2 regions of the Methylobacterium sp. CM6247 genome follow, and region 2 is predicted to be linked to the other one. Evidence: predicted binding sites of a transcription regulator. Region 2 holds the regulator's gene; the other holds the start of a gene.
What was found. The regulator LexA, encoded in region 2, represses DNA repair genes until DNA is damaged. The targets are predictions, from matches to a motif close to TGTTCNNNNTGTGTTCNG.
Positions count from the first base shown of each region.

Region 1: a site for LexA is predicted at 8,547-8,564, ahead of parE (DNA topoisomerase IV subunit B). Genes of this name have one in related genera too.

Region 1 is NZ_JBTXKX010000003.1:3,562,119-3,573,001, reverse strand. It holds gene ACYQOP_RS17725 (formyltransferase) at 201-1,280, shown strand; gene ACYQOP_RS17720 (formylmethanofuran dehydrogenase subunit A) at 1,274-2,917, shown strand; gene fhcD (formylmethanofuran--tetrahydromethanopterin N-formyltransferase) at 2,970-3,926, shown strand; gene ACYQOP_RS17710 (formylmethanofuran dehydrogenase subunit C) at 3,923-4,720, shown strand; gene ACYQOP_RS17705 (outer membrane protein) at 5,426-6,256, shown strand; gene parE (DNA topoisomerase IV subunit B) at 6,443-8,533, opposite strand; gene ACYQOP_RS17695 (PhoX family protein) at 8,832-10,820, opposite strand.
Region 2 is NZ_JBTXKX010000003.1:5,255,004-5,265,886, reverse strand. It holds gene gltA (citrate synthase) at 1-981, opposite strand, end outside; gene gltX (glutamate--tRNA ligase) at 1,211-2,638, opposite strand; gene ACYQOP_RS25950 (ComEC/Rec2 family competence protein) at 2,817-5,087, shown strand; gene lexA (transcriptional repressor LexA) at 5,081-5,818, opposite strand; gene ACYQOP_RS25940 (GntR family transcriptional regulator) at 6,185-6,877, opposite strand; gene oxc (oxalyl-CoA decarboxylase) at 7,665-9,404, shown strand; gene frc (formyl-CoA transferase) at 9,496-10,770, shown strand.

The DNA.
Region 1 (10,883 bases), 1.7 Mb from region 2:
CCGACCGCTCGCAAGCACCGCCCGCCATCGCGATCGCCATTGCCTCCATGCGATTGCCCCGAAGCGGCGAGCGTGGGGGGTTGCTTGCGACGTCTCCGCGATGCAAACGTGCCGGCCCACTAGGAATGGACTGGCGCAGTCCCGCCGTGCGCGACGCTGAACACAGCGCGTGCCGGGCCCTCGTTCTCCAAGGTGAAGGCATGGCTGCCTGGGTAAAGGGTGGTGCGGTGGACGTGAGTGCGGCGGTGGAGGCCGCCGCGACGCTCCTCGCCACAGCGAAGACCCCGATCGTCACGGGGTTGAGTGCGGATACGAGCGCGGTGAGGGCGGCCTATCATCTGGCTGGACTGATCGGCGCCTCCGTCGATCCCGCCGGTGGCGACGGACTCTATGCGGAGCTCGGTCCTCTCAGTCAGTTCGGTAACCTCAACACGACGCCGGCCGAGGCGATCGGCCGGGCCGATGCCGTGCTGGTTGTCGGCCTTCGACCGTGGGATCGCCCGATCGTGCAGGAGATCGCCTCCTCCGCGCCGGTGCGCGGCCGCGCCGCCGGCTCCGAGCGGACGCTGCTCTCCCTCGGCGGTCCCGGCAACGGAGCCACCCGGCACGTGGCCTATCCCGCCGATACCGGCGGGCTCGCCGTCTCGGTGGCGCATCTGCGCGCTTACGTGAAGGGCAACCTCTCCGGCGAAGCGGCCTTTGCAGACCTCGCCCGTCGTCTCACGACCGCGCAATACGGCGTCGTCCTCTATGATGCGGCCGAGGTCGGTGAGCTCGGCGTGGAGATGCTGCAGGGTCTGGTCCGCGACCTCAACGACCTGACGCGTTTCTTCGCGCTTTCCATCTCTGACGGGTTCCAGGGGCGTGCCGTGACCCAGCTCGCCTCCTGGACCACCGGCCAGCCGCCGCGGGTCGGTTTCGGACGCGACCTGCCCGAGCACGATCCCTGGCGGTTCGATAGCGCGCGCCAGGTGGCCGCCGGTGAAGTCGATGCCGCCCTGTGGCTCGCCGCCATCCCTGCCCCACGCCCGGACTGGCTCGGCAGCCTGCCGACCATCGCTATTGTCGGCGAGGGCAGCCCCGAGGCTACCGGCGACGTCGCCGACATCGTCATCGCGGTGGGAGTGCCCGGCGAGACCGCCGGCGGCGCCCTGTGGAACGAGCGTCGCGCGGCGATCACCTATTCGCCCCCCGTCGGCCAACCGGCCGACCTCACGGCGGCCGGCGTGCTCGCCGCCATCCAAGATCGCCTCACGCAGAAGAAGGGCGTCTCATGCTGATCCTGATCCAGGGCGGCCGGGTCGTCGATCCTACCGCCGGCCGCGACGGTATCGGTGATGTCTGGATCGAGGACGGCCATGTCGTCGCCGCCTCCGAGCGCAAGCCCGACCGGACCATCGATGCTTCCGGTTGCGTCGTGATGGCGGGCGGCGTCGAGGTGCATTCGCATATCGCCGGCGGCAACGTGGTGATGAGCCGCCTGCTGCTGCCCGATCTCTATGCCAGCGAGGCCGCGCCAGAAGGCCATCCCTTCGCTCATGCCGGCGGCTCCGCCGCCTGGATCGGCGCGAATTACGCGCGGATGGGCTACACCGTCGCCGTCGAGCCGGCGATGCCGCCGACCAACGCGCTCGCGACGCAACTCGAACTCGCCGACATCCCGCTGCTCGACCGCGGCGCCCTTACGGTGATGGGCAACGACGACCAGCTTCTCGAATTGCTGCGCCAGCGCGAGGGCAAGGCGGCGGTGCGGGACCTCGTCGCCCTCTCGGTGGCGACCTCGCGGGGCCTCGGCGTCAAGTGCATCAATGCGGGAGGCGCCTCGGCCTTCAAGGACGGGATGCTCAATCTCAGCCTCGACGAGGAGATTCCGGTCTACGGGCTCACCACCCGCAAGATCATGAACGCCCTCCTCGACGCGGTGGAGGAGATCGGTGTCCCGCATCCGCTCCACGTCCATGCCAACAATCTCGGCATTCCCGGCGCCGACGATTCGTTCGTGGCGACGATGGAAGCGGCGGAGGGACGGCGCATCCACTTCGCCCATGCGCAATTCTATGCCTATGGCGCGGCCGATCCCGCCAACCCGGCCACCGGCGGCTTCCGCTCTGCGGCCGAGCGAATCACGGAGGCGATGGAGCGGCACCCCAACGCCACGTTCGACGTGGGTCAGGTCGCCTTCGGCCAGACCGTGACGATCTCGCTGGACGTGATCCGCCAGTTCGCCGGCCGCAAGGGCGCGAACCCGAAGAAGTGGATCATCACAGCAGGTGACGCGGAAGGCGGCGGCATCGTGCCGTTCCTGTACAAGCCGCGCGGCCCGGTCAGCTCCCTGCAATGGGCGATCGGCCTCGAATTGATGCTGCTGTCGGGCGATCCGGAGCGCACCATCCTCACCACCGACCATCCCAATGGCGGCCCCTTCACCGAATATCCGCGGATCATCCATCTGCTGATGGACAAGGAGGAGCGCGACCGTGAGATCGCCGGCCTGCACAAGGTCATCGCCGAGCGGTCCGGCCTGTGCGGGATCGAGCGGGAATATTCCTTCTCCGAGATCGCGCAGCTGACGCGGTCCGGCCCGGCCAAGCTCCTCGGCCTCGCCGATCGCGGCCATCTCCGTGGGGGCGCCCGCGCCGATGTCGCAATCTACCGGGACGACAAGAACCGGACCGCGATGTTCGCCCGTGCCCGACTCGTCCTGAAGGACGGCGAGGTCATCGTCGAGGATGGCGAGATCGTGAACTGGCGTTCGGGCCGGACGTTGGAGCTCGTCGTCGAGTCCGACAAGGCGATGGTGACGCGCGCCGACGCCTATCTCGACGCTCGCTTCGGCACCGGCCTCGACAGCTTCACCGTGCCGGACGCGGCCTTCCCCGCGGGCGACGTGTTCGAGGACGTGGCATGTCGCGCATGAAGATCCTGCAGGGCTCGAAGACGATGCGTCGCGTGAGGATGGGTGACTGACCATGGCTGACCTCACCCTCAACGGCATTCCGGTGATCGACACCTTCGCCGAGGCGTTCGACGTCGCCGGTACGGCGCTGATCATCACCAACGACACCGCCAAATGGGCGATGATCGCCGCCGTGACCATGACCGGGTTCGCTACGTCGGTGATCGGCTGCGGCGCCGAGGCCGGGATCGATTGCGAGCTCTCGCCGGAGGAGACTCCGGACGGCCGCCCCGGCGTGCGCGTGCTGCTGTTCGGCTTCGAGCCGAACGGCCTCAAGGACCAACTCCTCAAGCGCGTCGGCCAGTGCATCCTCACCTGCCCCGGCACTGCCTGCTATGCAGGCGTCGACGGGCCTCACAAGATCAAGCTCGGCGGCGCGATCCGGTATTTCGGTGACGGGTTCGCGGTGGCCAAGCGTCTGACCGACCCAGTCTCCGGCAAGGCGCGGCGCTATTGGCGTGTGCCGGTGATGGACGGCGAGTTCCTCTGCGAGGATTTCGTCCGCGCGGTGGACGGCGCGGTGGGCGGCGGCAACCTGCTGTTCCTCGGGCGCAACCATGCCGAGACCCTCAAGGTCGCGGAGATCGCCGTGGATGCCGCTCGCTCGGTGGCGGATGTGATCCTGCCCTTCCCCGGCGGCATCGTCCGTTCCGGCTCCAAGGTCGGAGCACGGACGAAAGGCATGATGGCCTCCACCAACGACGCCTATTGCCCGACCCTCAAAGGCCGGGCCGGCTCCGAACTCGCGGCAGAGGTCGGCGTGGTGCTGGAGATCGTCATCGACGGGCTCACCTCGCGCTCGGTGGCCGAATCCATGCGCGCGGCGCTCCACGCCTCCACCGAAGCCGGTGCCGCGCACGGGCTCGTGGCGGTGACGGCGGGCAATTACGGCGGCAATCTCGGCCGCCACCATTATCACCTGAAGGACCTGCTCTCGAAGGAGCCGGCGAGCGAGGCTGGAGCGGCATGAGCACCCTCACCCTGCGCCAGGAGCCGCCGGAGCGGCTCGATTTTCTCCATGTGAATCCGCTCTCCCTGAGCGGCCTGACCGAGGCCGAGGCGGGGAAACTCCCCATCGGCACCAGCCGACGCGGCCTGACGCTGGGCGACGTCTTCGCGATCAGCCTCGACGGCTCCGACAGCCTGACCATCGAGGGCGGGTCATCCCGCTTCGACAGCATTGGTGCCTCGCTCAGCGGCGGTTCGATCCGGGTCGTCGGCGATGTCGGCCAGCGCCTCGGCGCAGGCATGGCATCGGGCTCGGTGACGGTCACGGGATCGGCCGGCCCCTATGCCGGATCGGGTGCCAAGGGCGGCACGATCACCATCGAAGGGGATGCCGGCGATCATGCGGGCGGCGCAGTCTATGCCGCCAAGGCCGGACTCGACGGCGCCACGCTGGTGATCCGAGGCTCGGCCGGCGATTATCTCGGCGACCGCATGCGGCGCGGGCTGATTCTGGTCGGATCCGCCGGGGCTCATGCCGGATCGCGGATGATCGCGGGCACGATCGCGGCCCTCTCGGTGGGTGACCATCCGGGCTACGGCATGCGGCGTGGGACGATCCTCGCAGGCGGACACGGTGCCCTGAGCCCGAGTTTCGTCGAGACGGGAACGCACGATCTCGTGTTCCTGCGGCTGCTCGCCCGATCCCTGCGCGCCCTCAGCCCCGCCCATGCCGACCTCGCGGCGGGTGCGCTCAAGCGCTATTCCGGCGATCTCGCCACCCTCGGCAAGGGTGAACTCTGGGTTACGGCCGCCTGAGAAACCGGGCGAGTCCCTTGCCGGCGGCGCTCTGCGCCGTCGGCGGAGTCATCACGTATCCGTTAGCTCGGTGCGATCCTGCTGATCGACCGTTGATCGCCCCGCCCTCATTCTCCGGGGCTCTGGACGCATAGGCCACGGCGCTGGCCGGGAAGCCCGGATCGCTCAGATCACGGCTCGCAAGGTTCGTTTCGTCGGAGACGAGACGCCGGATCGGTACGATCGCTCCGTTCGAGATATGCCGGCTAGGCGTCGCCGCGACCCGAAAACCGGTTTCTACGGTACGAGTCTCAAGATCGCCGGACCTGCGCGACTCCCAATCCTGCATTTACTTGCCAGGCCCCGCTCCCATGCAGGAGCTGCGTCGTCCCCTTGAAAGCCGGACACCGTTCTCGCGAACATCACAGTGATCATTGTTGCTGATCTGAATGATGCATAATTATTCTGATTAACAAATGGTTGTAGAAGGTGTGGAGCGGATGTCGCACCGGTGGATCTGGATCATCGGTCGCTCTGAAGGAGAAATACCCTCAGGTGCGCCAGAACACGTGGCCGATTCCCAATTCCTCACCTGAGTCTAACCTTTACCCTTCGTTGACGGCTGCTGCTGTATTCGATGGATGTTGTTGCAGGAATGCGACAGACCTCACGCCCGACCAAGCCTACAAGCGCTCAGGCTTAATGCCCATCAGGACCAGACACACAATGAAAAGACTGCTTCTCGCTACGACCGTTCTCGCCGGCCTGACTGCTGTCGCTTCGGCCGCCGACCTTCCCCGTCGCGCCGCTCCGCCGGTCTTCGTTCCGGTCCCGGTCTTCACGTGGACGGGCTTCTACGCCGGTATCAACGCCGGTTACGCTTTCGACGCCGGCAAGGAAGGCCCCAACTCCTTCCCGGTGGCGAGCCGCTTCACCGCCGCTGGCACCCCGCAGGTCGCCACGTTCAGCAAGGACAGCCAGGACGGCTTCTCCGGCGGCGCGCAGATCGGTTACAACTACCAGTTCACCCCGGGTTCGGGCGTGGTCGTCGGTATCGAAGCCGACGCCCAGTACCTCGATTTCGGCGCCAAGCGTCGTGACTCGGGCGTCGTTGCCGCTCCCGGCTTCGCCATCAACGACCCGCGTGGCCTCTCCAGCCTCGACTTCTTCGGTACCGTCCGCGGTCGCCTCGGCTACGCTTTCGACCGCACCCTCGTGTACGGCACCGGCGGCTTCGCTTACGGCGCTGGCAGCACCGACCGTAGCTTCGGCGGCTTCCAGGGCAACGACGACTTCCGCACCGGCTACGCCGTCGGCGGTGGTATCGAATACGCTCTCCCCACCGACTCGTTCTTCAACTTCTTCCGCGCTTCCGCTGTGACGCTGAAGGTCGAAGGCCTGTACGTGAACCTCGATCGCGGCACCCGCAACCAGGGCGCCTTCATCATCAACACCGCTGCCAACAACGCTGTCGTGCAGTCGATCAGCAGCGGTCGTCGCGACGACGAGTTCGCCGTCGTCCGCGCCGGCCTGAACTACAAGTTCGGCACCTACTAGGATCGTCCATAATCTCCGCGCAGTCCTCCTTGAGGGCTGCGCGGCTCAGGATCGTCCATACGAAAAACCCGGCCTCGCGGCCGGGTTTTTTGCGTTGGTATGGGTTCGTCGCACAGTGACGGGGAAGCGGTGCTTCCCCTGTCTCATGCCAGACCTCGATCAGCCCGCCTCAGCCCGCACTCGGCATCAGATGTCGAGCACGGCCTCGTCGGCGAAGGCAGCGCGTTCGGAGATGAAGGCGAAACGGGCTTCGGGCTTGTTGCCCATCAGCCGCTCCACGGCGTCGCCCGTGGAGACGCGCGCCTCGTCGAGGACCGCGACGCGCAGAAGGGTGCGCTTCTTCGGGTCCATGGTCGTCTCCTTCAACTGCGCCGGCATCATCTCGCCGAGCCCCTTGAAGCGGCTGATCTCGACCTTGGCACCCTTGAACGTGGTCTTGATGACCCGCTCCTTATCGGCATCGTCACGGGCATAGGCCGTCTTCGCGCCGTGCTGGAGGCGGTAGAGCGGCGGGATCGCGAGGTAGAGATGACCCTTGTCGATGAGCTTGGGCATCTGGCGATAGAAGAAGGTGATCAGCAGGGATGCGATATGGGCGCCGTCGACATCGGCGTCGGTCATGATGATGACCTTCTCGTAGCGAAGATCCTCGCCCTTGTAGCTGTTGCCCGTGCCGCAACCGAGCGCCTGGGTCAGGTCGGAGATGAGCTGGTTGGCGCCCATCTTGTCGCGACTGGCCGAGGCCACGTTGAGGATCTTGCCGCGCAGGGGCAGGATCGCCTGGCTGGCGCGGTCGCGCGCCTGCTTTGCCGAGCCGCCGGCGGAATCGCCCTCGACGATGAAGATTTCCGAGCCGGCCGTACCGGCCTTGGAGCAATCGGCGAGCTTGCCCGGCAGACGTAGCTTGCGGGTCGCGGATTTGCGCGCGACCTCTTTCTCTTGGCGTCGGCGCAGGCGCTCCTCGGCCCGGTCGATCACCCAGTCGAGAAGTTTGTTGGCCTGGGCCGGGGAGGCGGCGAGCCAATGGTCGAACGCGTCGCGGATCGCCGTCTCGACAATCCTCGAGGCTTCCACGGTGGCGAGCTTGTCCTTGGTCTGGCCCTGGAATTCCGGCTCGCGGATGAAGACGGAGAGCATCGAGGCGCAGGTCGCCATGACGTCATCCGTTGTGACGGAGGTCATGCGCTTAGCCTGGCCGACGCGTTCGGCATGTTCGCGCAGCGCCCGCAGCAGGGCGACGCGCAGGCCGCTTTCATGCGTGCCACCCTCGGCGGTGGGGATGGTGTTGCAATAGGAGTGCGAGACCCCGTCCTCCACCACCATCCAGGCGACGGCCCATTCGAGGGAGCCATGGCCGCCGGGCTTCGTCACCTTGCCGGCGAAAACCGCATCGGTAACGAGTTCCTTGCCCTCGAGATCGCGGGCGAGATAATCGCGCAGGCCGCCGGGGAAGCGGTGCACGGTCTCTGCCGGAACGTCGTCCATCCCCTCGATCAGGGACGGCGCGCAACGCCAGCGGATTTCGACGCCGCCGAACAGGTAGGCCTTGGACCGGGCCATCTTGAACAGCCGGCGCGGATCGAATTTCAGAGCTCCGAAGATCTCGGCATCGGGATGGAAGCGCACCCGGGTGCCGCGACGGTTCTGCACCCGGCCGACCTCCACCAGAGGCCCCTGCACGTGGCCGCGCGAGAACGTCTGGCGGTACAGGGTCTGGCTGCGGGCGACCTCGACCTCGAGGCTGTCCGAGAGGGCATTGACCACGGAGATGCCGACGCCATGAAGGCCGCCCGAGGTCTCGTAGACCTTCGAGTCGAATTTTCCGCCGGCGTGCAGCGTCGTCATGATCACTTCGAGGGCGGATTTGCCGGGGAATTTCGGATGCGGGTCCACCGGGATACCGCGTCCATTATCGGTGATGACGAGGTGGCCCGTCGCCTCCAGTTCCACCTCGATGTAGCTGGCATGGCCGGCCACAGCCTCGTCCATGGAATTGTCGATCACCTCGGCGAAGAGATGGTGCAGGGCGCGTTCGTCGGTGCCGCCGATATACATGCCCGGCCGGCGCCGGACGGGCTCCAGCCCCTCCAGCACTTCGATCGACGAGGCGTCGTAGCCGGCCTCGGCTGTTTCGATGGGCGCCTTGTCGAGGGGCGCCCGGGCGGCCGAGGAAGCCTTGGCACCGCGAACCGGCGCCTGGCCGCCTGCGAACAGATCGCTCGGCCGGCCGACGGCGGGGGCCGCAACGGCCTGGCGTGAGGTCTCGCGCTGAGTCATGTGCCAACCATACAGGAACGAAACGGAAACGTGAAGCGCCGCCATGAGGGCGCGGGAGGTCTCTCCCCGTGTTCCTGCACAGCTTGCGCCGATTCCCTTAACGCTGTGTCGTCTGGATTTCGGAGGGACCGGCGCGGTCGCTGCGCCCTGCCCTTTCCCCGGTCGCTATCCGTACCCCTGCTGGCACTCTGAAGGAGTTGCGGCGCAATGGGGGCGAGTTCCACGACGCCGGTTCGACAGGGCCGCCATTCAGCGGCGACGGAGGGGGATCCAGTGTCCAGCTGGAAAGGCCGAGCGGTCAGCTTCCTACCCGGCCGCCCCCGCGCTTCGTGATGGCGACGATGGCCGGGCGGGGCGGCATCGCATCGTCGAAATCCGGCCACCGGGTCGAGGGTGCCTCGAACGTGGCGGGGGCGGCCTTCGGATCCTCCTCGTCGGCCTCGCCGGGATGCTGGACGGCGACGAAGAACGTGGTGTCGTCCGGTGTGAAGTAGGGGCCGCACATCTCCGCGCCGTTGGGCACCCGGAAGAAGTGCTTGCCGGTTCCCCGTCCCTGCCCGTCCGTCTCCATGGCCCAGATTCCGTCGTTCCGGCCCGTCTTCGATGGCGAGTTCCCGTCGGTGGCGACCCAGAGCCGACCCTGTCCGTCGACCGAGCAATTGTCCGGCATGCCGAACCAGCCGTCCTTCGTCGTCGCGGAGGAGAAGGTGGCGCCGACCGTAGCGATGGAGGGATCGCCGCATTTGACGAGGATCTCCCAGGCGAAGCCCGGTGCCGCATGGTCGCCCTCGTCGGGGGTCAGCTCCACGATGTGGCCGAAGCGGTTGTCGGGCCTCGGATTGGCGGCGTTCACCTCGTCGGGTTTGCGTTTCACGTTGTTGGTGAGCATGACATAGACCTTGCCGGTCTTCGGATTGGCCTCGACGTCTTCCGGGCGATCCATCTTGGTGGCGCCGAGGAGGTCGGCGGCACGCCGTGCCTCGATGACCACGTCGGCCTGGGAGCGGAACCCGTTCTCCGTCGTCAGGGGGCCTTGTCCGAAGACCAGCGGCATCCAGGCGCCGCGTCCGTCGGCATCGAACCGGGCGACGTGGAGCGTGCCGGAATCCAGGATATCGCGGTTGGTCTGCCGGTCGGCGAGATTTACGGCCGCGTCCGTCACGAACTTGTAGACGTAGTCGAAACGCTCGTCGTCGCCCTGGTAGACCACGTAGCGGCCGCTCTTCGAGACGATGCCGGCGGCGCCTTCGTGCTTGAACCGGCCCATGGCGGTGCGCTTCGTCGGGACGGAGGCGGGATCGAACGGGTCGATCTCCACGACCCAGCCGAAGCGGTTCGGCTCGTTCGGCTCTTTGGACAGGTCGAACCGCTCATGGAAGCGGCCCCAGGCATAGGCATTGCCTGGTAGGCCGAGGCGCTTGTGATTGGCCGCCTCCCCCGAGCCCTCGGCGAGTGTGCCTGAGAAGTAGTAGTTGATGTTCTCCTCGCAGGTGAGCCACGTCCCCCAGGGGGTGGTTCCGCCGGCGCAGTTGTTGATCATCCCCTTCACCGTACGGCCCGCAGGATCGGCCGTCGTCTTCAGCCGGTCGGAGCCTGCGGCGGGACCGGACAAAGTCATCACCGTCTCCGCGGTGATGCGCCGGGCGTGAGGCGAGTTCGGCACCACGGCCCATTTGCCGTCCGTTCGCTTCACCTCGATCACCGATCCGCCATGGGCGGCCATCTCGATATCGACGAGCTCGCGGTTCATGCCCTTGAACGCAACAGTCTTGATATCCTGGCGGCCGAAGCCGGGGAACATCAGCTCCTCGTTGGTGTATTCGTGATTGACCACGAGAAGTCCGTGCGCCGCCGGATCGGCGGCGCCGGGCATCGGGAAATAACCGACGAAGTCGTTGTTGTAGCCGAATTGCCGGGCCTGGGCCTCCGCCGACTGGTTCCGCGGATCGAAAGCAGGCGCGCCAGGCAGAACTGGATCGCCCCAGCGGATCAGGATGTCGGCATCGTGCCCCTCGGCCACGTGATGGTGGGTGTCCGAACCCGCTTCGATCTCCTTGAACGGGAACGGCGTCGCCCGTCCCTGCGCCGCCGCAGCCGGGGCGGCCGCGAGCGCGCGGGGCGTCACCACCGCCGCGATGGCGCCGACCCCGAGGAGACCGCGCAGCAGATCGCGCCGGTCGAACCGCGCGGCGACCACATCGCCGAACGTGGCGTTGCCGCTCGTATTCGTGCCTGCATCCTCGCCGTCTTCGGCGGCCTGCGAGCGGGTGCGCAGCGGCTCGGTCATGGTGGAACTCGTCCTGTGACTTAGGTGACAGAATCCTAGGAGCCGGACATGGCGGGGCGATGA
Region 2 (10,883 bases):
GCTGAGCACCTCATGCGTGGTCTTCTGCATGATGCGGGCGCGCGGATCGTAGTTCTTGTAGACGCGGTGACCGAAGCCCATCAGCCGGAACGGGTCGTTCTTGTCCTTGGCCTTGGCGACGTATTTCGCGACGTTGTCGGGCGTTCCGATCTCTTCCAGCATCTTGAGCGCTGCTTCATTGGCGCCGCCATGCGCGGGGCCCCACAGGCACGCGATGCCGGCGGCGATACAGGCGAAGGGGTTGGCGCCCGAGGAACCGGCCAGACGAACGGTGGAGGTCGAGGCGTTCTGCTCGTGATCGGCGTGGAGGATGAAGATCCGGTCCAGCGCGCGCGCATAGATCGGGTTGACGACGAACTCTTCGCACGGCACCGCGAAGCACATCCGCAGGAAGTTCGAGGTATAATCGAGGTCGTTCTTCGGATAAACGAATGGCTGCCCGATGGAATACTTGTAGGCCATCGCCGCGAGCGTCGGCATCTTGGCGATCATGCGCAAGCTGGCGATCATCCGCTGCTTGTCGTCCGAGATGTCGGTCGAGTCGTGATAGAAGGCCGAGAGCGCGCCAACGCAGGCGACCATGATCGCCATCGGGTGGGCGTCGCGGCGGAACCCCTGGAAGAAGCGGTTCATCTGGTCGTGCACCATGGTGTGGCGCGTGACCCGGTAGTCGAAATCCGCCTTCTGGGCGGGCGTCGGCAATTCGCCGAACAGCATCAGGTAACACGTCTCGAGGAAGTCGCCTTGTTCGGCGATCTGCTCGATCGGGTAGCCGCGATAGAGGAGCACGCCGGCATCGCCGTCGATATAGGTGATCTTCGATTCGCAGGATGCGGTGGAAGTAAATCCCGGATCGAAGGTGAACATGCCGGTCTTGGCGTGAAGCTTGCCGATGTCGATGACGTCAGGTCCGATCGTACCGGTCTTGATCGGAAGCTCGACTTGGTTGTCGCCCACGGAGATCGTGCTGGAGGCGCTCATGGAGACGTGGACCCTTTCTTGGCAGAAGGCAGACCTTGGCAGAGGGGAGCGCCGGTCCGCATGGCGACACCCACCACTTCGGCCCGGAGCGCACGGGCAGACCTATGCTGCAAGTGCTCACACATCTATCGGGTTAGCGGATCGGCCCACCGCCTTCAACCGATCCCCCTCTCCACGCTATCGCTGAAGCGAAAACCGGGCCGATCTGTCACCGGTTCGATGCATGCGATCAGGCGGACGCCGTCTGATCGGCCAGGCGGCCCAGACATTCTTCCCGTCCGAGTACGGCCATGACGTCGAAAACCGGGGGCGAGGTCGCGCGCCCGGTCAGCGCGGCCCGAAGGGGCTGCGCGATCAGGCCGAGCTTGAGTGCGTTCTCCTCCGCGAACCGGCGCACTGCGCCTTCCGTCGAGGCCGCGTTCCATTCCGGCAGGTCGGCGAGAGCCGGCAAGATCGCGGCGAGGCGCTGGCGGGCCTCTTCGCTCAGCAGCGTCTTCGCTTTGTCATCGAGATTGAGCGGCCGGGAGGCGGTGAGGTAATAGGCGCTGTCGAGAAGCTCGACCAGGGTCTTGGCGCGTTCCTTCAGGCCGGGCATCGCCGCCCGCAGCTTGTCACGAAGCTCGTGGGACAGGGTCGTGGGCAATCCGCGATCGGCGGCGAGGGCCGGCAGGATCGTCTCGATCGCATCGATCAGCACGGCATCCTCCGCGCCGCGGATGTAGAGCCCATTGAGGTTCTCGAGCTTGGCGAAGTCGAAACGGGCAGCGGAGCGTCCGATCGACTTGAGATCGAAGGCAGCGATCATTTCCTCCGTCGAGAACACCTCCTGGTCGCCATGGCTCCAGCCGAGGCGGACGAGGTAGTTGCGCAAGGCGGCGGGCAGGTAGCCGAGGTCGCGATAAGCATCGACCCCGAGCGCGCCGTGGCGCTTCGAGAGCTTGGCGCCGTCAGCACCGTGGATGAGCGGGATATGGGCCATGATGGGCGCGGACCAACCGAGCGCATCATAGATCTGGCCCTGCCGTGCGGCGTTCGTGAGGTGGTCGTCGCCACGGATCACATGGGTGACGCCCATGTCGTGATCGTCGACGACGACCGCGAGCATGTAGGTCGGATTGCCGTCGGAACGGAGCAGGACGAGGTCGTCGAGATCCTTGTTGGCCCAGGTCACGCGGCCCTGAACCTGATCCTCCACCGCCGTCTCGCCCTCGGATGGGGCGCGCAGGCGGATGACCGGCTTCACGCCCGCCGGTGCCTCCGAAGGATCGCGGTCGCGCCAACGCCCGTCATAGCGCATGGGACGTCCCTCGGCCCGCGCGGCTTCGCGCATGGCGGTGAGTTCGTCCGGCGTCGCGTAGCAATGATAGGCGTTGCCCGAAGCGAGCAGGCTTTCCGCTACCTCGCGGTGCCGCGCGGCGCGGGCGAACTGGTAGACGACGTCCCCATCCCAATCGAGCCCGAGCCAGCGGAGCCCGTCGAGAATCGCATCAATGGCGCCCTGGGTCGAGCGCTCCCGATCGGTATCCTCGATGCGCAGCAGCATTCTGCCGCCGAAATGACGGGCATAAAGCCAGTTGAAGAGCGCCGTGCGCGCTCCCCCGATATGCAGGTACCCCGTAGGGGAGGGGGCAAAGCGCGTAACGACGGGTGACGACATCGGGCGGTTAAACTTGTGCGTGAAATGAGAGGGCGGATCGACCGGCCCGGATCGGCGCATGTAGCATGCGTTTTCGATGACGTTAAGAAAGCGTGGCGCCGAGTCGCGAAACGGGGACGATTTCGCGCGGGCGGCATCTCTCGCGCTTCGTGAGCCGTGAGGAGAGACGCAGCCGGAGATGGCGCAGGCCAGTGCGCGAGCCACGGGTGCGACGGGTGCCGCCTTGGCCTCGTCACGCTCACCCGCGATCCTGATCGGCGCGATTAGACGCTGGATCGTCGACGGGCTGGTTCAGGAATCCGAACAGAGGCGCCTGTTTCCCTGGCTTGCCGTCACGTTCGGTTTTGGCATCCTCGTCTGTTTCACCGCCACGGATGGTCAGCCTGCGCTGGCAGCACCCCTCCTCGTCGCGTCCGCACTCTCTGCCCTCGCACTTCGCCTCGGTTCGAGGCCCGTGGCCTTGGCATTGGTTCTCGGACTTGCCGTAGCCTTCCTGGGTTTCGCGGCCGCCACCCTGAGGATGCAGGTCGTAGCGGCACCCGTCCTGGCCCGGACGACGATTGCCCCGCTCACCGGATTGGTCGAAGCCCTCGACGAACGGGAAGTCGGCGCCCGCCTGATCGTTCTCGTGGAGAGTTTCGCCAACCTCCCGCCGGATCGCCGGCCCACGCGGGTCCGCGTTTCCTACAAGAAGGCCCTTGCGCTGAAGCCCGGCGATTTCATTTCGGCGACGGCACGGCTCCTGCCGCCGCCCGACGCGGCCCGCCCCGGCGGATATGATTTCGCCCGGGATGCCTATTTTCGCGGGATCGGTGCCGTCGGTTCCCTGGTAGGCAAGATCGACGTCAAGCATCCGCCCAGGCCTTTGCCCCGCTCGGTAGCGCTGGCAGCCGCCGTAGACGACGCCCGCAACGCGCTGACCCGGCGCATCACCGACGCCAATGGCGGGCAGGCCGGCGCGGTGGCCGCCGCCCTCGTAACGGGCAAGCGCGGCCTCATCAATGCCGAGACCAACGAGGTTCTGCGTGCGGCGGGAATCTACCACGTCGTCTCGATTTCCGGCCTCCACATGGTGCTCGCAGCCGGCGTCGTGTTCTGGCTCGTCCGCGCGCTGCTCGCCCTCATTCCGGGGCTCGCCCTGGTTTGGCCGATCAAGAAGATCGCCGCCGGCTTCGCCATGGTGGGTGTCACGGCCTATTGCGTCTTCTCGGGCTGGGATATCGCTGCCGAACGCTCGCTCATCATGACGTTGGTGATGCTCGGCGCGATCCTGGTAGATCGCCCGGCTTTGAGCATGCGAAACCTCGCGCTCGCTGCCCTCATCGCCCTCGCGCGCGAGCCGGACGGGATTCTCGGCCCGAGCTTTCAGATGTCGTTCGGCGCGGTTGCGGGCCTCATCGCTTGCGCCGGTGCGCTCAATCGCTGGATGCCGCCACGCGAAGGTGCGGGCCTCTTGGCCCGAACCTGGCGGTTTCTGGCTGTCGCGGTCCTTGGCACGCTGGCGACGACCTTGATCGCCCAGATCGCCACGGCGCCCTTCGCGACCTATCATTTCCAGACCGTCCAGCCCTTCGGCATCGTCGGCAATGCCCTGACCTTGCCCCTCGTCTCCCTGGCGGTGATGCCGGCGGCGGTTCTTGGGATCCTCGCCTATCCCTTCGCACTGGACCAGCCGGTCTGGTGGGCGATGGGGCTCGCCGTACGCGGGATGCTCACGATCTCCGGCTGGATCAGCGGGTTCGGACACGCCACGCTCGTCGTCCCGGCCTATGGCAGCACGGCACTCTGCCTGCTTGCTCTCGCCCTGCTCCTGCTGACACTTCCCGTCTCGAGCTTACGCTGGATCGGCCTTGCTCCGGCCGCTCTCGGTGTCGTGCTCGCTACCATGCCGCCGCGTTACGACGTCTACATCGACCGTGAGGGTGGCGGTGCAGCCTTCCGCGACGGGGACGGCCGATTGAGCATTCTCGGCAGCCCGCCGGCCTTCGTCCTCGAACAATGGCTCAAGGCGGATGGCGATTCGCGGAAAGTCGCCGCCGTCGCAGCCTCGCCGAGAAGCCGATGCGATACCGTCGGATGCGTCGTCGAGTTAGGACCGGGTCGGATCGTCGCCCTCGTCAAGGACAAGCGGGCCTTCGCGGAGGATTGCGAACGGGCGAGTGTGATCATCGCCCGCCGTGACGCTCCCAAAGACTGCCGGGCCGGCTTCGTCATCGATCGCGCATACCTAGCCCTACGCGGCGCCACCGCCATCCGTTTCGGCCCTGAAGGACCGCAGGTCACGTCCGCCCACCAACCTCATTCTCGTCCGCCATGGCGGCGGGCGGTCGCTGTCGTCACGCCGTCCCCTTCGCCTCCGAAGGAATCGGGACCAAGTCCGAAACCCATAGAACCCGAGGGCGACGACGGCGATCCGTCATCCGAAACGCAGTCGGACGGGCTTCAGTAACGACGGACCAGGCTGACGAGCCGCCCCTGGATCTGAACACGATCCGGACCCAGAACCCTCGTCTCGTAGGCTGGGTTTGCCGCTTCCAGAGCGATGGAGGAACCGCGGCGACGCAGGCGCTTCAATGTGGCCTCTTCATCGTCAATGAGGGCAACGATGATGTCGCCCGTATTCGCAGTGTCCTGCTTCTTGATCACGACAAGATCACCATCGAGGATACCCGCTTCGATCATCGAATCGCCACGGACCTCCAGCGCGTAATGTTCGCCGCCGGCCAGGAAGTCCGGTGATAGCGTCACGGAATGGCTCTGGTTCTGTATGGCGGAGATCGGCGTGCCGGCCGCGATCCGTCCCATGACCGGGATTGTGATCGACCTTCCGCTCTCGTCCTGGGCCTGGGTCGTTGGCTGGCGCAGGGACGGCATCGCCTTGGACCGACCGCCTTCGACGACGCTCGGCGTGAAGCGGCGAACTTCACCGGCGGGAGCGGGCTTCGACGCCGGTGCACCGGTCAGGCTCTCAGGCATCCGGATCACTTCGATCGCCCTGGCGCGATTCGGCAAACGACGCAGAAATCCGCGCTCTTCGAGGGCCGTGATCAACCGGTGGATCCCCGACTTCGATTTGAGATCGAGGGCGTCCTTCATCTCGTCGAAGGAGGGCGGGACACCACTCTCCTGCATCCGTTGTTGGATGAATTGGAGAAGATCCAGCTGCTTACGCGTCAACATACAGATCACTCTTCCACTGAAGCCAATGGCCGCGACTAACGCCGCTGAAACAAAACACGAACACGGTAGACGTTCCGCAAGTGTTCTGCAAGGGTTCCGTTAACCCGGTGGTAGAGTTTGTTCCTGAGGTGCAATGTTCCGCTCAAGCGGCCTTACCGCGGGCCGGCTTGGCGTCCGCCGGTATCACCCGCCGGGCCCTTCAATCATCCGATGGGGCTTCGTGCCGCGGGGGCTTACCCCGCCACTGTATGGCGGGCCTTCGCGGTGTCCGGCGGAGCCGCGCGCCCAGTCCCCGCCGATGACTTAGTCGGTCACCGACGGCCGGGGAGCCATGCGATATGGCGGGTACTCTGGCGGCAGCGTCGATCAGTCGAGATAGTCACCATATTTCTCGACATGGCTGGCGAGGCCGAGGCCGTGCTCGCGCACGAGGCGTTCCGCCAGATCTGCATCGCGCGCTTCCAATGCCTTGATGATCGCCACGTGTTCCTTGATCGAGTTGGCCGCGCGTTCCCCCTGACGCAGCGCGGTGTTGCGAATACCGCGGACATGCATCAGCAGGTTGCTGGTGATGTCTTTGATCACGTCGCACTGGCCGAGCGAAATGATCTTCTGGTGGAAGCGAATGTTGGCTTCCGAATACTCGTCGAGATGATCCGACGGGCGTCCTTCATAGAATTCTGGAAAGTGCTCACGCAGGCAGAGAAGTTGTTCGTCGGTGGCACGCTCGCAGGCGAGGCGCGCAGCCATGCTCTCCAAGGCAGACCAAGCCTGGATCATGCTGACAATTTCTTTCTTCGACTTCTTGATGACGAAGACACCGCGACGGGCCTCGAACCGCACGAAGCCTTCCTGCTCCAATACCGTCAGCGCTTCGCGCACAGGGGTGCGGCTCACGCCAAGGTTCAAGGACAGCTTTCGCTCATCCAGGCGAACCTCTTCACGCTGATTATAAATGTTCATGTTCGTGATTGCTTCTTTGAGCGCGTCATAAGCCAATGCACGCAAGCTTGAAGTCGCAACGATAGGCTTTACTTGAAATGTGTCGGATTTAACCATTTTTCATGCCACCTAGAATAATTTAAACTCGCACACGCGGGCGAGCACACTTGGTGTGAAGCATGCCAAACTCGCGTTTGAAATACAAGGAATGCCTCGGCCCGCTCAAAGCTCTTAACATAAGCTGAGTGGCGCTTTCCTCGCTACGGTTCGAAGAGCAGACTTCCGATTACCATGAAGGAAGGAGTTGTATTCTTCCCGTGTCGACCGGCCATGCGAAGCCTCGCGTTCGAGCGATCCGATGCTGATCGGCACAATCGTGCAAATCCGTTTGACAGTTGGTATTTGGTATGCCACCAATTGCCTATCGGGTCGGAGGGCTTACAGCAGTTTTCGACTGCTAGATCGGGTCAAAGCGTCTTCTCTGTTCGAGGCAGGCGCGGGATCGCCAGCCGGCGAACGCCGCTCGACTGGCGATAGGCATTATAAAACATGGCGATTTGGTTGTGTCCACCATCGACCCCATCAAGTCACCGCAAAGATTAAGCTGCGCGGAATACCCAAAGAGATCATAAATTTTTGGATTCCCGTTGAAGAAAATCCACGCCCCGTCGAGGGAGAATGAAACGTCACGCTGGCCGACTTCACTGCAACGCCAACTCCAAAGTCACTGCCAGGACGTCGATTTAACGTCGAGGAATCCCGCGGTCTCCGAAGCCGCATCACAATCGGGTTTGCGCTGCAAGAGAGAACCAAATCCCGCAGCGGAAAAGTTCACGTCATCGGTTCGCCGACTTTGCGGACCGCCAATCAAAATAAAACGTCAAAGAACCAGGGAGAGAACACGATGTCAGCTTTGGCCCAGAGAATCGATGTCGACGTTTCGGCCGAGCCGGAACTCACCGATGGCTTCCACCTCGTCATCGACGCGCTGAAGCTCAATGACATCAACACGATCTACGGCGTGCCCGGCATTCCGATCACCGATCTCGGTCGCCTCGCCCAGGCCGCAGGAATGCGGGTCATCTCCTTTCGCCATGAGCAGCACGCCGGCAACGCCGCCGCCATCGCGGGCTTCCTGACGAAGAAGCCCGGCATCTGCCTCACGGTTTCCGCGCCTGGCTTCCTCAACGGCCTCACGGCCCTGGCCAACGCCACGACTAACTGCTTCCCGATGATCCTTATTTCCGGCTCGTCGGAGCGCGAGATCGTCGATCTCCAGCAGGGCGATTACGAGGAGATGGACCAGCTCGCCATCGCTAAGCCCCTGTGCAAGGCCGCCTTCCGCGTTCTTCACGCCGCCGACATCGGCATTGCCGTCGCGCGGGCCATCCGGGCCGCAGTTTCGGGCCGCCCCGGCGGCGTCTATCTCGATCTACCTGCCAAGCTTTTCTCTCAGGTGATGGAGGCCGATGCCGGCGCCAAGTCGCTGGTCAAGGTCATCGATGCGGCCCCGGCCCAGCTGCCGGCCCCCTCCGCGATCAAGCGCGCACTCGATGTCCTGAAGAGCGCCAAACGCCCCCTCATCGTGCTCGGCAAGGGCGCGGCCTATGCGCAGGCCGACGACGAGGTTCGGGCTCTCGTGGAAACCAGCGGCATCCCCTACGTGCCCATGAGCATGGCCAAGGGCCTCCTGCCCGACACCCATCCGCAATCGGCGGGTGCTGCCCGTTCGCTCGTCCTCAAGGAGGCCGATGTCGTCCTGCTGGTGGGCGCGCGCCTCAACTGGCTGCTCTCCCACGGCAAGGGCAAGACCTGGGGCGCGCCCGGCTCGAAGAAGTTCATCCAGATCGACATCGAGCCGAAAGAGATGGACTCCAATGTCGAGATCGTGGCGCCCGTCGTCGGCGATATCGGCTCCTGTGTCACCGCGCTTCTCGACGGGATGAAGGGCGATTGGCAGGCCCCGCCGGCATCCTGGACCGATGCCATCTCTGCCAAGAAGGAAGAGAACCTCGCCAAGATGGCGTCGAAGCTCCGCAAGAATTCGACGCCGATGGATTTCCACGGCGCACTCGGCGCGCTGAAGACCATCATCGCCGAACGTCCGGACGCCATCCTCGTCAACGAGGGGGCCAACACCCTCGATCTCGCCCGTGGCATCATCGACATGTATCAGCCGCGCAAGCGCCTCGATGTCGGCACCTGGGGCATCATGGGCATCGGCATGGGCTTCGCCATCGCCGCCGCTGTCGAGACCGGTAAGCCCGTCCTCGCGGTGGAGGGCGACAGCGCCTTCGGCTTCTCCGGCATGGAGGTGGAGACGATCTGCCGCTACAACCTGCCGGTCTGTATCGTCGTGTTCAACAACAACGGCATCTACCGCGGCACCGATACGGATCCGACCGGCCGCGATCCAGGAACGACTGTCTTCGTCCGGGATTCCCGTTACGACAAGATGATGGAAGCCTTCGGCGGCGTGGGCGTCAACGCGACGACGCCGGACGAGCTCTCCCAGGCCGTAAACGCCGCGATGGACTCGGGCCGCCCGACCCTCATCAACGCGGTGATCGACCCGGAGGCCGGCACCGAAAGCGGCAATATCGGCAGCCTCAACCCGCAGAGCGCGGTCAAAAAGAAGAAGTAGGCCGTCGGTCCGTCCGGCCGCTCCAGCGTCAGCGACGCCGGGGCGGCCGGCGCCCATATCCGCCGAACGCCCTTCAACGCGGAAGAGTCCTATGAATGCCCTCGAAGGCGTGAAGATCCTCGACTTCACTCATGTCCAGTCCGGCCCGACCTGTACCCAGCTCCTGGCTTGGTTCGGCGCGGACGTGATCAAGGTCGAGCGTCCGGGCGTCGGCGATGCCACACGCCAACAGCTCCAAGACATTCCCGATGTGGATAGCCTCTATTTCACGATGTTGAACCACAATAAGCGTTCCATCACGCTCGACACCAAGAACCCCAAGGGGATCGAGGTGATGTGGCGGTTGGTGAAGGAGTGTGACGTTCTCGTGGAGAATTTCGCTCCCGGCGCGCTTGCCCGGATGGGACTGACCTGGGAGACGATTCATGAAGCTAACCCGCGCATGATCCTCGCTTCGGTGAAGGGCTTCGGGCCGGGCGCCTATGAGAATTGCAAAGTCTACGAAAACGTCGCCCAATGCGTAGGAGGTGCAGCCTCCACCACTGGGTTCCGTACCGATATACCGATGGTGTCAGGCGCTCAGATCGGTGATTCCGGCACCGGCCTCCATCTCGCCCTCGGCATCGTCACCGCCCTCTACCAACGGACGCATTCCGGCGTCGGCCAGAAGGTCGATTGCGCCATGCAGGACGGCGTTCTCAACCTCTGCCGGGTCAAGCTGCGCGACCAGCAGCGGCTGGAGCGCGGACCGCTCACGGAATACAGCCAGTACGGGGAGGGGATCGGTTTTGGCGATTCGGTGCCGCGTGCGGGCAACGATTCCGGCGGTGGCCAGCCCGGTCGCATCCTGAAGTGCAAGGGCTGGGAGACCGATCCCAACGCCTACATCTACTTCATCGCGCAAGGCGCGGTCTGGGAGCCGATCTGCGATGTCATCGGCGAGCCGACATGGAAGACGCATCCCGATTACGCGACGCCGAAAGCGCGGCTGCCGCATCTGAATGAGATTTTCACCCGGGTCGAGGCCTGGACGATGTCGAAGACCAAGTTCGAGGCGATGGAAACGCTCAACGCGCTTCACGTTCCCTGCGGTCCAATCCTTTCGATGAAGGAGATCGCCGAGGACGAATCGCTAAGGAAATCCGGCACGGTGGTCGAAGTCGACCATCCGGAGCGCGGCAAGTACTTGACCGTGGGAAACCCGATCCGGCTTTCGGCGAGCCAGGTCGAGGTCAAGCGCTCGCCCCTGTTGGGCGAGCATACGGACGAGATCCTGCGAGATGTCCTCGGTTATTCCGAGAGTGACTGCCTCAAGATCTCGGAATCAGGGGCGATCGGCGCCATCCAGAGGATTGCAGCCGAATGATCTGTCCCTGAACGAAGCGCGGGCCGCCTGTCTCAACATCTCGGCTTGCGCGCATGACGTGAAGCTCCTCCTGACTCAGCGCGGTGTCGGCCGGATAGGCTCGATGCCGCGCT